Regions from separate parts of the Priestia sp. FSL W8-0524 genome, predicted to be linked through region 2. Evidence: predicted binding sites of a transcription regulator. Region 2 holds the regulator's gene; the other holds the start of a gene.
The links. The regulator NrdR, encoded in region 2, represses ribonucleotide reductase genes. The targets are predictions, from matches to a motif close to AACACNATATATNGTGTT.
Positions count from the first base shown of each region.

Region 1: NST66_RS21665 (vitamin B12-dependent ribonucleotide reductase) is a predicted target of NrdR. The motif match lies at 5,395-5,412, and genes of this name have one in related genera.

Region 1 covers NZ_JBBOUG010000001.1:4,144,460-4,151,221, reverse strand. The annotation lists gene gcvT (glycine cleavage system aminomethyltransferase GcvT) at 1-881, shown strand, start outside; gene gcvPA (aminomethyl-transferring glycine dehydrogenase subunit GcvPA) at 902-2,248, shown strand; gene gcvPB (aminomethyl-transferring glycine dehydrogenase subunit GcvPB) at 2,241-3,719, shown strand; gene NST66_RS21675 (rhodanese-like domain-containing protein) at 3,764-4,147, opposite strand; gene NST66_RS21670 (lipoate--protein ligase family protein) at 4,378-5,211, shown strand; gene NST66_RS21665 (vitamin B12-dependent ribonucleotide reductase) at 5,524-6,762, shown strand, end outside.
Region 2 covers NZ_JBBOUG010000001.1:4,405,420-4,412,181, reverse strand. The annotation lists gene speD (adenosylmethionine decarboxylase) at 310-690, shown strand; gene NST66_RS23055 (hypothetical protein) at 784-1,170, shown strand; gene nrdR (transcriptional regulator NrdR) at 1,414-1,875, shown strand; gene NST66_RS23045 (replication initiation and membrane attachment family protein) at 1,948-3,375, shown strand; gene dnaI (primosomal protein DnaI) at 3,408-4,340, shown strand; gene ytxC (sporulation protein YtxC) at 4,437-5,297, shown strand; T-box leader at 5,358-5,606, shown strand; gene thrS (threonine--tRNA ligase) at 5,650-6,762, shown strand, end outside.

The DNA.
Region 1 (6,762 bases), 260 kb from region 2:
CAAATGACGTTTCTACCCTTGTAGATGGAAAAGCGCAGTATACGGCTATGTGTTATGAAGACGGAGGCACGGTAGATGATTTGCTGATTTACAAAAAAGCAGATCAAGAGTATTTGCTGGTCGTAAACGCTGCTAATATTCAAAAAGACTATGAGTGGCTTGTGTCTCACAAGCAAAAAGATGTAACGCTCGTTAATCAATCTGATGAAACTGCGCAGCTAGCATTACAAGGTCCTTTAGCAGAAAAAGTTTTACAAACGTTAACGAATGAAAATTTAGCTTCATTAAAGCCATTTACATTTGCTGATGATGTAGAAGTAGCGAATGTAAATGCTCTCGTTTCACGTACTGGATATACCGGAGAAGATGGTTTTGAAATTTATTGTTCTTCAGCTGACGCCTCTCACTTGTGGACGGCTATTTTAGAAGCAGGAAGTGAGGACGGTGTGTTGCCTTGCGGACTAGGAGCTCGCGATACGCTTCGTTTTGAAGCTACTTTGGCTTTATATGGCCAAGAGCTTTCAAAAGATATTACGCCCATTGAAGCTCGAATTGGATTTGCAGTAAAGACGAACAAAGACAGCTTTATTGGAAAAGAAGTGTTAAAAGAACAGCGTGAAAGCGGGGCACCTCGTAAGCTGGTAGGAATTGAAATGATTGATAAAGGTATACCAAGACACGGTTACGAAGTATTTGCAGATGAAGAACAAATTGGATTTGTGACAACAGGTACACAGTCACCGACATTAAAGAAAAACATCGGTTTAGCGCTATTATCAGCAGAGTATACAGAGCTTGGTCAAGAAGTGGAAGTGCAGGTTCGGAAAAAACGCTTAAAAGCAAAAGTGGTTTCAACACCTTTTTATAAACGTTCAAAGTAAGCTTTGGGGAGGAATTTAACATGTTACATCGCTATTTACCAATGACAGAACAAGATCAGCAGCAAATGTTAGCAGCAATTGGTGTTTCATCCGTTGATGATTTATTTTCAGATATTCCGCAGCGCGTTCGTTTTCAAGGAGAATACAATATTAAAAAAGCGGCTTCAGAGCCTCAGCTGTTAAAAGAATTAAATAATATGGCTGCAAAAAATGCTCATTTGAAAGAATATTCTTCTTTTTTAGGAGCGGGAGTTTATGATCATTACATGCCGGTTATTGTTGACCATGTTATTTCTCGTTCGGAATTTTATACTGCCTATACTCCGTATCAGCCAGAAATTTCTCAAGGAGAACTTCAGGCCATCTTTGAATTTCAAACAATGATTTGTGAGTTAACGGGGATGGACGTGGCCAATTCTTCTATGTATGACGGAGGAACTGCTTTAGCAGAAGCCGCTATGCTCAGTGCGGGTCAAACGAAAAAGAAAAAAGTACTTGTCTCTGCGGCCGTTCACCCTGAGTCAAAAGATGTGTTAAAAACGTATGCGAAGGGTCAATATATTGAAGTGGTAGAAATCCCTGCAGCAGACGGCGTAACAGATATGATTGCATTAGAAAAAGAGATGGGAAGTGACGTGGCAGCTGTTATTGTCCAGTATCCAAATTTCTACGGACAAATCGAGCCGTTAAAAGAAATTGAAGAAATTACTCATCAAGAAAAATGTATGTTTGTGGTTTCAAGCAATCCTTTATCATTAGGTTTACTTACGCCTCCTGGAGAATTTGGAGCTGATATTGTCATTGGAGATGCACAGCCATTTGGTATTCCAAGTCAATTTGGAGGCCCGCACTGCGGATACTTTGCAACTACGTCTAAGCTTATGCGGAAAATTCCAGGACGATTAGTAGGGCAAACGGTGGATGAAAACGGTAAGCGAGGGTTTGTTTTAACCCTTCAAGCTCGTGAGCAGCATATACGCCGTGATAAAGCGACGTCTAACATTTGTTCAAATCAAGCGTTAAATGCTTTAGCGGCATCAGTTGCCATGACAGCTTTAGGCAAGCAAGGTGTAAAAGAAATGGCGCTGCAAAACTTATCAAAAACGCATTATGCATATGAAGCGTTAAAGGCAAAAGGAGTAAATGTAGCATTTGAAGGACCGTTTTTTAACGAATTAGTCGTGAAGCTTCCTGTTTCGGTAACAGAAGCAAACAATCATTTATTAGCATCAAAAATAATTGGCGGTTATGATCTTAGCCGTGATAACCAAGCGCTTGAAAATCACATGCTGCTTGCTTTTACAGAACTCCGTACAAAAGAGGAAATTGACCAACTTGTAAATGAATTGGGGGATCTTCATGCTTAATCAAAATCAATCACTTATTTTTGAAAGCAGTAAAGAAGGGCGAATCGGCTATTCATTGCCGGAGTTAGATGTTCCGCAAGTAAATGCTGAAGAGCTGCTTGGAAAAGCGTATGTCCGTACCGAAGCTCCTGAGCTTCCTGAAGTATCAGAACTCGATATTATGCGTCATTACACCGCGCTTTCAAAACGAAATCACGGAGTGGACTCAGGGTTTTATCCGCTTGGTTCATGTACGATGAAATATAATCCAAAAGTGAATGAACAAGCAGCACGCATTGCTGGGTTAGCGCATATTCATCCGCTTCAAGATGAGCAAACGGTTCAAGGTGCTCTCGAACTTTTATATGATTTACAAGAGCATTTAACAGAAATTACGGGAATGGATGAAGTAACACTTCAGCCAGCAGCGGGTGCTCATGGCGAGTGGACCGGGCTTATGATGATTCGTGCCTATCATGAAGCAAATGGTGAGACGCAGCGAACAAAAGTCATTGTTCCAGACTCAGCTCACGGAACGAACCCGGCTTCGGCAACAGTTGCGGGATTTGAAACGGTAACGGTAAAATCAAACGAACATGGTTTAGTGGACTTAGAGGATTTACGCCGCGTAGTAGGAGAAGATACAGCCGCTTTAATGTTAACAAATCCAAATACGCTGGGGTTATTTGAAGAAGATATTTTAGAAATGGCTGAAATTGTTCACGCAGCAGGTGGAAAGCTTTATTATGACGGTGCAAATTTAAACGCAGTATTAAGTAAAGCTCGTCCTGGAGATATGGGGTTTGACGTGGTTCATTTAAACCTTCATAAAACGTTTACAGGCCCTCATGGAGGAGGCGGTCCTGGTTCTGGTCCGGTAGGGGTAAAAGCAGATTTAATTCCTTATTTGCCTAAACCAGTGCTTGTGAAAACAGAACAAGGCTATCACTTTGACTATAACCGTCCTCAGTCAATTGGACGCGTAAAGCCGTTTTACGGAAACTTCGGCATCAACGTTCGCGCTTATACGTATATTCGTTCAATGGGTCCAGACGGCTTAAAAGCCGTAACAGAAAATGCTGTGTTAAATGCCAACTATATGATGCGTCGTTTAGCAGAGCACTATGAGCTGCCGTTTGACCGTCACTGTAAGCACGAATTTGTTTTATCAGGAAAACGTCAGAAAAAGCTTGGTGTGCGCACATTGGATATCGCGAAACGACTGCTTGATTTTGGCTATCATCCGCCGACGATCTACTTCCCTCTTATCGTAGAAGAGTGCATGATGATCGAACCAACGGAAACAGAGTCGAAAGAAACGCTAGATGCGTTTATCGATGCGATGATTCAAATTGCAAAAGAAGCAGAAGAGACGCCTGAACTCGTACAGGAAGCTCCGCATACAACGGTTGTGAAGCGCCTTGACGAAACGCTGGCAGCTAGAAAGCCAGTGCTTCGCTATCAGAAAGAACAGGCTGTTCAAAACGTCTAACAAAAAACCTCGCCCAAAGGCGAGGTTTTTCTATATACATACCATTATTTTTTCTTTTTTACTTTACCGTTCCACATTTTGAAGCCGCCTTTTAAATCATAGATTTCTTGAACACCGTGGCGACGAAGCATTTGTGCTGCACGTCCTGTGCGCATTCCGCTTTGACAATAGATGTAGACAGGCTGATCTGAACGAAATTCTTTAATGCGCATACGGAACTGTGACAGAGGAATATTTCGTGCGCCTAAAATATGTCCGTTTTCGAATTCATTCGGTTCACGAATATCAACTAGCTGTGCCTTGCGGTAGCCGCTGCGGAATTCTTCTTCAGTTAACGTTTTCATAATGCGACGTTGGACAAAGAACATAACGACAGAGTATATGATGATTACTCCAAGTAAAATGAGTACTGCTGTAATTGCTGACATGCTGATTCTTCCTTTCTTCGACAAAATCCATACTCTTATTATATAAGTGAATGAAATTAGAAGTAAAGCGATTTTGCCTTGAATCTAGCGGATTTCTTCCCGAAAATGAAAAAACTACCACATTTGAATTCGCAGTTTTATGTTGCTCTTTGCTTTTCCTTAGCTCAATCTTTTGGTAGACTAAAAAACGGATTTATTTTTTATATTACATATAGCTGAGGATGAGGTAGATGAAAGCAAAGTGGAGATTTATTGATTCCAACAACCGTTCGCCTTATTACAATATGGCGTTAGATGAAGCGTTATTAGAATGGCATAGTAAAGGGGAAATTCCACCTACGATTCGTTTTTACGGATGGAACCCTCCAACGCTGTCAATCGGTTATTTTCAAAAAGCTGAAAAAGAAATTAACTTTGATAAAGTAAAAGAATTAGGATTAGGCTTTGTGAGACGTCCAACGGGCGGCAGGGGCGTGCTTCATGATGAAGAGCTTACTTACAGCGTTATTGTATCTGAAGAGTATCCTAATATGCCTAAGACAGTTACAGAGGCATATCGCGTGATCTCAGAAGGTTTACTGGAAGGATTTCGTTCGTTAGGGCTCGAGGCTTATTTTGCTATTCCTCGTTCAGAAGAAGAAAAAAATAGCTTAAAAAACCCTCGTTCGTCCGTGTGCTTTGATGCTCCTTCTTGGTATGAACTTGTTGTAGAGGGCCGCAAAATTGCTGGAAGTGCCCAAACTAGACAAAAAGGAGTTATTCTACAGCACGGCTCTATTCTGTTAGAGATTGATGAAGATAAATTATTCAGCGTGTTTAATTATCCAAATGACCGCGTGAAAGAAAGAATGCAGCGCGCATTTCGTTCTAAAGCGGTAGCGATCAATGCAATTGCGGGCCGCAAAATTTCTATCGAAGAAGCAAAAGAAGCGTTTTATAAAGGATTTGCTTCTGCTCTTGATATCGATTTAGAACCGTATACACTGTCTGAAGAAGAGGAAGCATATGTAGAAGAACTAGCGCGCACAAAGTACGGATCGGATGAATGGAACTTTAAGCGCTAAACGAATGCGGATGGTAAATAGATAAAAGTGCAACTTCTTATAAGTTGCACTTTTTATTGGGATTTTTAGAAACAATGCTTGGCTAATAGAATACATAGGGAAGAAAAGTCAAACACTTTTTTTACGAAAAAAAAAATATTTCACTTGACACCCTTCTATATGTAGATGTTTGGAGAAGTGTCAAATACTATATATTGAATTCGTCCAAGCCGTGTGGTAAGTTATTGATAGTTGATTGAAAAACTCTATTTCCTTTAAAAGGAAATAGAGTTAATAAATTTATAGATGTTCGATAGGTAAGGAGTTGTGAGAATGACTGTTTTGTTAAATCAAAAAGTGAATATGAATGTTGAAAAGCTCAATTCAGATATTGAACGCTTTCCGCAAGTACATCCGATTACACCGGATATGAAGTTAACTCATAAAGGTGTTTCAAGATTGGTAATGTTAGACCGCTATGCGTTTAAAGATACGGAAAAATTAACGTTATCAGAAGGAGATTTTGTTGTTCTAACTGTAAAGGAAGACCCAAAATTTCCAGCACGAGGACTTGGCTATGTGGAAAGCATTAATTTTGAGCAAAAGACCGCTGTTGTCAAGGTAGAAGATGAGTTTAGAGGTGCTTTATCGCCTGAAGAAGCAGAAAACGGGTTAATTACTCGTTCGCTAGATGTCATTGAAAAGCCTCTAGAAGTCTTCTACGAGCAAATTGCAAAACGTAATGCAACAGGCTTAGCTTCTGTGGAAAAAACAGAAGAAAAGCGCAAAGAGTGGTTTGAAAAGTTCTATCAAGAGCTTGTTCAGCTAAACTTTGTACCCGCTGGTCGCGTTCTTTACGGTGCAGGTGCTGACACGGACGTAACTTACTTTAACTGTTACGTAATGCCTTATGTGAAAGATTCACGTGAAGGTATTTCAGAACACCGCAAACAAGTAATGGAAATCATGAGCCGTGGAGGCGGTGTTGGAACGAATGGTTCAACTCTTCGCCCGCGCAACACGCTGGCTCGCGGTGTAAACGGCAAATCATCTGGTTCGGTTTCATGGTTAGATGATATTGCTAAACTGACGCATCTTGTTGAGCAAGGTGGGTCACGTCGTGGGGCTCAAATGATCATGCTTGCCGACTGGCATCCTGACATTGTAGAGTTTATTATTTCTAAAATGCAAAACCCTCGCATTTTACGTTTCTTAATTGAAAACACAAATGACGAAATGATTAAAAAGCACGCTCAAGATAAATTGAAGTTCACGCCGCTAACAGAGTCTGAAGAAGCGATGTACCAAGGAATCATTAACTATAAACAAATTCCTGGTCTTGGTGGGTTCAGTGAAAAAATCATTAAAGATGCAGAAGAAAAGCTGCAAACAGGCGGAACGTACAGCGTTCATAACTCAGAGTTTTTAACAGGAGCAAACATTTCTGTATGCTTAACAAAAGATTTTATGGATGCTGTTGAAAACGACGGTGAATACGAACTTCGCTTCCCAGACGTAGAAAGCTATTCAAAAGAAGAAATGGCTAACTACAATGAAAACTGGCACGAAGTA
Region 2 (6,762 bases):
CCTCAATTTTAATAAAAAAATGAATAGTCGTTTAGCAGCTTTTACACACTGTCTCACGAGAATACAGGGGTAATTTGTATAGGTCTATCTGCGGGAACAATCTTTAATAAAATCAAAACACGTATTGCAAAATAAATGTAAACAAAGTATACTATGTTTCGTGAACTTCTTGTGTACCTTTCGGTGATGTGGCTACTTAAAGGGTTAGGACCTCTTTGGACTAACTTTCCCCCGTGGTAGTTAACATGCTATATGGCGAAAGAACTTCATGTTTAACGATTAAAAATTGTTAAAGGGGGAAATATCATTATGGAAACAATGGGTCGTCATGTCATCTCAGAATTATGGGGATGCGATTTCGATAAGTTAAATGATATTGATTATATTGAAAAAACGTTTGTTGATGCAGCTTTAAAATCTGGTGCGGAAGTTCGCGAAGTAGCGTTCCATAAATTTGCACCTCAAGGTGTAAGTGGCGTTGTTATTATTTCAGAATCACATTTAACGATTCACAGCTTCCCAGAGCATGGTTATGCAAGTATCGATGTTTATACTTGTGGTCATTTAGATCCTACAATCGCAGCAGATTATATTGCAGATGCTCTAAGTGCACAGACACGTGAAACAATTGAATTACCACGTGGAATGGGTCCTGTTCAGGTAAAACAAACTAAAGCGAATGCACTTTAATAGTGTCGATTGATTACGTAAGTTAAGAGGTGTATTACACACCTCTTTTTAGTATATAAATTTTTAATATGCAAAAACAAAGGGGATAACAACATGGGGGTAGTACAAGTAGTTAAATCTTTATTTTCTAATCATGTAGAAACAAGCGATCGTCATTCAGATCCGACTCTAAAAACGCATTATTACAAAACAACGGCTGGGAATGCATTTAAGCAAGTTCATGAAATGTTGAAGCATATGCAAGGGATAGAGATACTTGCTGCGTATGAAGAGCGAGGAGAAATTAGCTTAAACGTTGTAAAAGGAAGAAAAGCTTTTGTTGTGATTACCATTATTAGCGTACGTCCTCTTGAAACCGCTATCGATTTTTCTGCTACAACAGAGTCAAAAGTGGTGCCAGTTGATTTTGGTTTTAGCAAAGAACTTGTACGTACGCTTTATAAGAGCTTTGATCAAAAACTTATTCCTCTTTCTTCGTAAGTTCCTTATCATTTTTGAATTTCAGGAAATAAAATGGGGAAATTCCTTTTCCTTTACTTGTATTCAAGCCTTGTTTTCTATAAGATGGAATAAAGTAAATCCTTTAATATAGCATCGTGTTTGATAAAGGAAATGATGATGACAATCATAATAAATGGCGAATAGCCGGCTAACATAGATGAAAATTAACTTATATGAGAGAAAATAAAAAGAAAAACAAGGTTTATTATTGGAGCTGAGAATATGAAGTGCCCATCCTGTCATTACAATGGAACGAGAGTGCTGGACTCGCGCCCTGTAGAAGAAGGCCGCTCTATTCGTAGAAGACGTGAATGCGAAGAGTGTCACTATCGTTTTACAACTTTTGAGAAAGTAGAAGAACTTCCGTTAATTGTTGTAAAAAAAGATGGAGCGAGAGAAGAGTTCAGCAAAGACAAAATCCTTCGAGGGTTAATTAAGGCGTGTGAAAAACGCCAAGTAAGCTTAAAACAACTGGAAGATACCGTACACGATATTGAAACAGAGCTGCGCAGTCAGGGTACATCAGAGGTGCAGTCAGATGTGGTAGGAGAAATGGTGATGGAGCGATTAGCTGCTATCGATGAAGTCTCTTATGTTCGATTTGCTTCGGTATACCGACAATTTAAAGACATCAATGTATTTATTGATGAATTAAAAGATTTAATTAAGAAGGAACGACTGTAAAAGAGCTATTGAAGTATTCTTTAGGCTCTTTTTTTGTCATTTCTATTACTTTAAAAGTAGGTAGGGAACGACATGAAAGAACAACATTGGAAAGAAATGATACCGGTCGATCGTTATGTTGTTCGTTCGAGCGGCATACTGCAGGAATACGACCGAAAGATTTTAACAATGCTCTATCAGCCGTTGGTGGGTACGACGTGTTTTGGTTTGTATATGACGCTATGGAGCGAGCTGGAACAAGATCGTTTATGGGGAAAAGAGTCTACGCATCATCACCTAATGTCAATGATGCAAATTAATTTGAAAGCTATTTACCATGAGCGGTTAAAATTAGAAGGTATTGGTTTGTTAAAAACATATATTAAGGAAGAAGATGATGTTCGTGTGTTCATTTATGAGCTCATTCCTCCTCTTACGCCCCATCAGTTCTTTAACGATGGCGTGTTAAATGTATATTTATATAACCGACTAGGAAAATCCATCTTTCAAAAAATAAAAAATTATTTTTCGGATTCACTCGTGGATGATCAATCGTTCAAAGATGTGACGCATTCATTTAACGATGTATTTAAATCAGTTAAAGCAACGGAGCTGGCTCCAAGTTTTCAGTCTGAAAGCAAGGATGTATTTTCTCCTGATGCTCAAACGGACTTTATAGATTCTTCAAACCGTGCTTCTATTGAGATGAGCCCGGATTCCTTTGATTTTGATTTATTTTTAGCAGGCCTAACAGATTCAATGATTTCGAAAAGGTCCATTACATCTAAAGTAAAACAAGCGATTGAAAAGTTAGCTTTTTTATATGGCATTGATCCTCTTCAAATGAAAAATGTAGTGCTCGATTCGCTAAATGAGAATGATCAAGTTGATATTGAATTGCTTAGAAAAGCAGCACAGTCCTTTTACCAATTTGAAAATGGAGAAGCACTTCCCAATCTAAGCGAACAAATTCAGCCTCCTATGCTTCGTACCATGCAGGAAAAGCAGCCTCAGACTAAGGAAGAGCAGCTCATTCAACAGCTAGAAGTCACCTCTCCTCGACAGCTATTGATCGAGTTTTCAGGGGGGGCAGAGCCATCAAAAGCAGATTTGCAAATGATTGAAGAAGTGATGTTTAATCAAAAGCTTTCACCAGGGGTAGTAAATGTTCTGATTTACTATGTTATGCTAAGGTCCGATATGAAATTATCTAAGAGCTATGTAGAGAAAATTGCTGGACACTGGGCGCGCAAAAAGGTACAAACTGTTCAAGATGCCATGAATTTAGCTAAAAATGAACAGAAAGAATATCAGAACTGGACCGAGGCAAAGCAAAATAAAAAAACGGCCGGACGAAAAATTGTGCGTAAAGAAATGGTGCCAGAGTGGTTGAGCGATGAAGAAAAAGAAGAGAAAAAGCAGCCTTCAAAAGAAGTGGATGGATTTGAAGAAGAAAAACGAAAGCTACAAGAAGAGCTCAAGCAGTTAGATCAAGAGCTAAAACAAAAGCATAAAGAATAAAAAGCAGGTATGATAGAGATGAGGTGAAAAAGATGAAGCCTATCAATGATTCACTAAATCAGTTAGTGAACAAAAAGGATTTTAAAGCACGTTTAGAAGCATTAAGAAACAGTATTCTGTCTAATCCCGAAGTTAAAACGTTTCTGCAAGAGCATCGCCATGAGTTAGATGAGCAAATGGTCGACCGAGGCTTGATGAAGATGCATGAATTTATCGACCAGAGCAAATGCTGTGACAAATGCCCTTCTCTGCAAAGCTGTGTCAATATGGTGAAGGGGTATCACCCTCAGCTGGTTGTAAAAGGCCGTAATATTGATTTACAGTATGAACGCTGTCCTAGAAAAGTACAAGAAGATGAGCGAAAAGAACAAGAATCTTTTATTCAGTGTATGTACGTGCCCAAAGAAATTTTACAGGCAACGATGTCTGATATTGAAATTGAGCAGGGAAGATTTGAAGCCATTAAATTAGTAAGAGATTTTGTGCGAGAATATGAGCCAAATAAGAAAATGAAAGCTTTATATTTACATGGTTCGTTTGGTGTGGGGAAGACGTATTTTCTTGGAGCAATTGCCAATGCGTTAGCCGAAAAGAAAGTGAAATCTACGATTCTGTATGTCCCGGAGTTTTTGCGTGAGTTAAAAGGTTCGTTTCAAGATCAAAGCTTCAATGAGAAAATAGAGTATGTCAAAAAAGTACCGGTTCTTATGCTTGATGATCTCGGAGCAGAATCTGTAACGAGCTGGATGCGAGACGATGTGCTCGGAACCATTTTACAATTCCGCATGCTCGAAAATTTGCCGACATTTTTCAGCTCGAATTTAAATTTTAAAGAGCTTCAACATCATTTGACTTATACCCAACGAGGCGAGCAGGAAGAGCTCAAAGCCGCTCGTGTCATGGAACGAATTAAGTCTCTAGCCATTCCCGTTGAAATGAATGGAGAGAATAAACGAAATAGATGAGCAGGTCGTTTTACATTTCTTGTAACGACTTGCTCATTTTTTTGCATGTTGCCCCATATACATTAATAAAGCGTGTCCAAAGGGGGGCTATGAGGAATGAAAATATTCTTTAAATATGTAGAAGACGCAGTCATTGTATATGAGTCTTTATGCGCGAAGCGAAGCGCTTTATCATATGGTTCACAGTGCTTGAAGTTGGTGAATAATCAGCTTTTAGTTATTGATGAGACATACAATCGAGAGGCCATTTTACAAGACATGGTGATACCGGTATTAACGCACGTGATTTTAAAAAAGAAAGAAAAAAAGATGATGGTAAACATATTAAAAGAACAATTTTTCTATTCAGAAGAGGAAGAACAAGATTTGCTGCTTCAAATTATGGGGGGGATTATGGAAGGAGAGAGAGGCGAAATTCCGCAAAAAACATTTTCCCTTCCAAGAGAATTACTTATCCGCCAGGCTCTTCAAGACTTCTTCATTCATAATGTAACATTCACCTTTGAGTCTTTTCTCCAATTCCGTTTAAAAGAATATCAAGAGCGGCTGCGCTATTATGCTGAGCTGGCGATTGATGAATATAAGCTTGAACAAGACTATCAAATTCTTATTCATCAGCTGCGTCAAGCAGCTAATGAAAGACAGTCATCTACAGGCGATGTGTATGTAATGCATTTGAATAAAAACAAGTTTGTATTGTACGACCAAAGCAGTAGATATGTTCCGGAGCGTGAATGTGCAGCCCTAGCAGAGGCCTTTCTATCTGAACAAGAATCAGTATACATAGACTCAACTATCATCGCGCCTTTGCTGAGTTTATCTCCAGCTGCTATTCATCTGTATAGCGACCAGCATGATCATGATTTTGTTTATACCATTCAAAATATTTTTCAAGAAAAAGTGATGTTATACGAAAAAAATGAATTTCCGTTTGATCAAAAGCAAAATATAACGTGAAAGGTTGATTTCTATTTTGAAAATGAATATAATAAATGCATATTGAAAAACAGCTATATGTCACAAGTTATGATGAGGACATGAGTGTATATTTACGGTTTATAGAGAGGGAGATCTAGGCTGAAAATCTCCTAACACGGAATATATTCTTACCACCTCTAAACTTCAGTAGTAAACGAGCAGCGTCTCTAGTAATTACTGACGGAATTTCCGTTATAAAACCTCGAGCCGCTTCGGGTTATTTGGGTTATCCAAGATACGAAGAGGAAACAAGGGTGGTACCGCGTGTATACACAACTCGTCCCTTTTTATAAGGGACGAGTTTTTTGTTTTTACAAAAAGTTTATTAGTTATGTTAAAGGAGTGGAAAGTTGTGTCAGAAGTAATCAAAATGACATTTCCTGATGGAGCTGTTAAAGAGTATCCAAAAGGATCATCAACAGAAGATATTGCGGCTTCTATTAGCCCGGGATTAAAGAAAAAAGCATTAGCAGGTAAAGTAAACGGCGAGCTGCTGGATTTACGTACGCCAATCGAACAAGATGGCAGTCTTGAAATCATTACGCAAGATGCTCCTGAAGCGCTTGAAATTATGCGCCATAGTACAGCGCATTTAATGGCTCAAGCAATCAAACGTTTATACAAAGATGTAAAAGTACAGCTAGGTGTAGGCCCGGTTATCGAAAATGGGTTTTACTATGACATCGATATGGAAGAATCAATTACTCCTGAAGATTTAGGTAGAATTGAAAAAGAAATGAAAAAAATCGTTAATTCAAATATTGAAATTGAACGAAAAGAAGTTTCTCGTGAAGAAGCCATTCAACTTTTTAAAGAAGTTGGCGATGAACTAAAGCTTGAATTGATCGATGCGATTCCAGCAGGTGAAAAGGTGACGATTTACCAACAAGGCGAATTCTTTGATCTTTGCCGAGGTGTGCACGTGCCGTCAACAGGCAAAATTAAAGAGTTTAAACTATTAAGCGTAGCAGGTGCTTATTGGCGCGGAGACAGCGACAATCAAATGCTGCAGCGTATTTACGGTACAGCATTCTTTACAAAAGCAGATTTAGACGAGCATCTTCGTCTTCTTGAAGAAGCAAAAGAACGTGACCACCGTAAACTTGGTAAAGAGTTAAACTTATTTACAAATTCTCAAAAAGTAGGACAAGGTCTGCCTTTATGGCTTCCAAAAGGTGCGACGATCCGCCGTATTATCGAGCGTTATATCGTAGATAAAGAAGTAAGCCTTGGTTATCAGCACGTTTACACGCCGGTGCTTGGAAGTGTAGAACTTTACAAAACGTCTGGTCACTGGGAGCACTATCAAGATGACATGTTCCCTGCAATGGAAATGGATAACGAAGACCTGGTTCTTCGTCCAATGAACTGTCCTCATCACATGATGGTGTACAAACAAGGTATTCATAGCTATCGTGAGCTTCCAATCCGTATTGCTGAACTT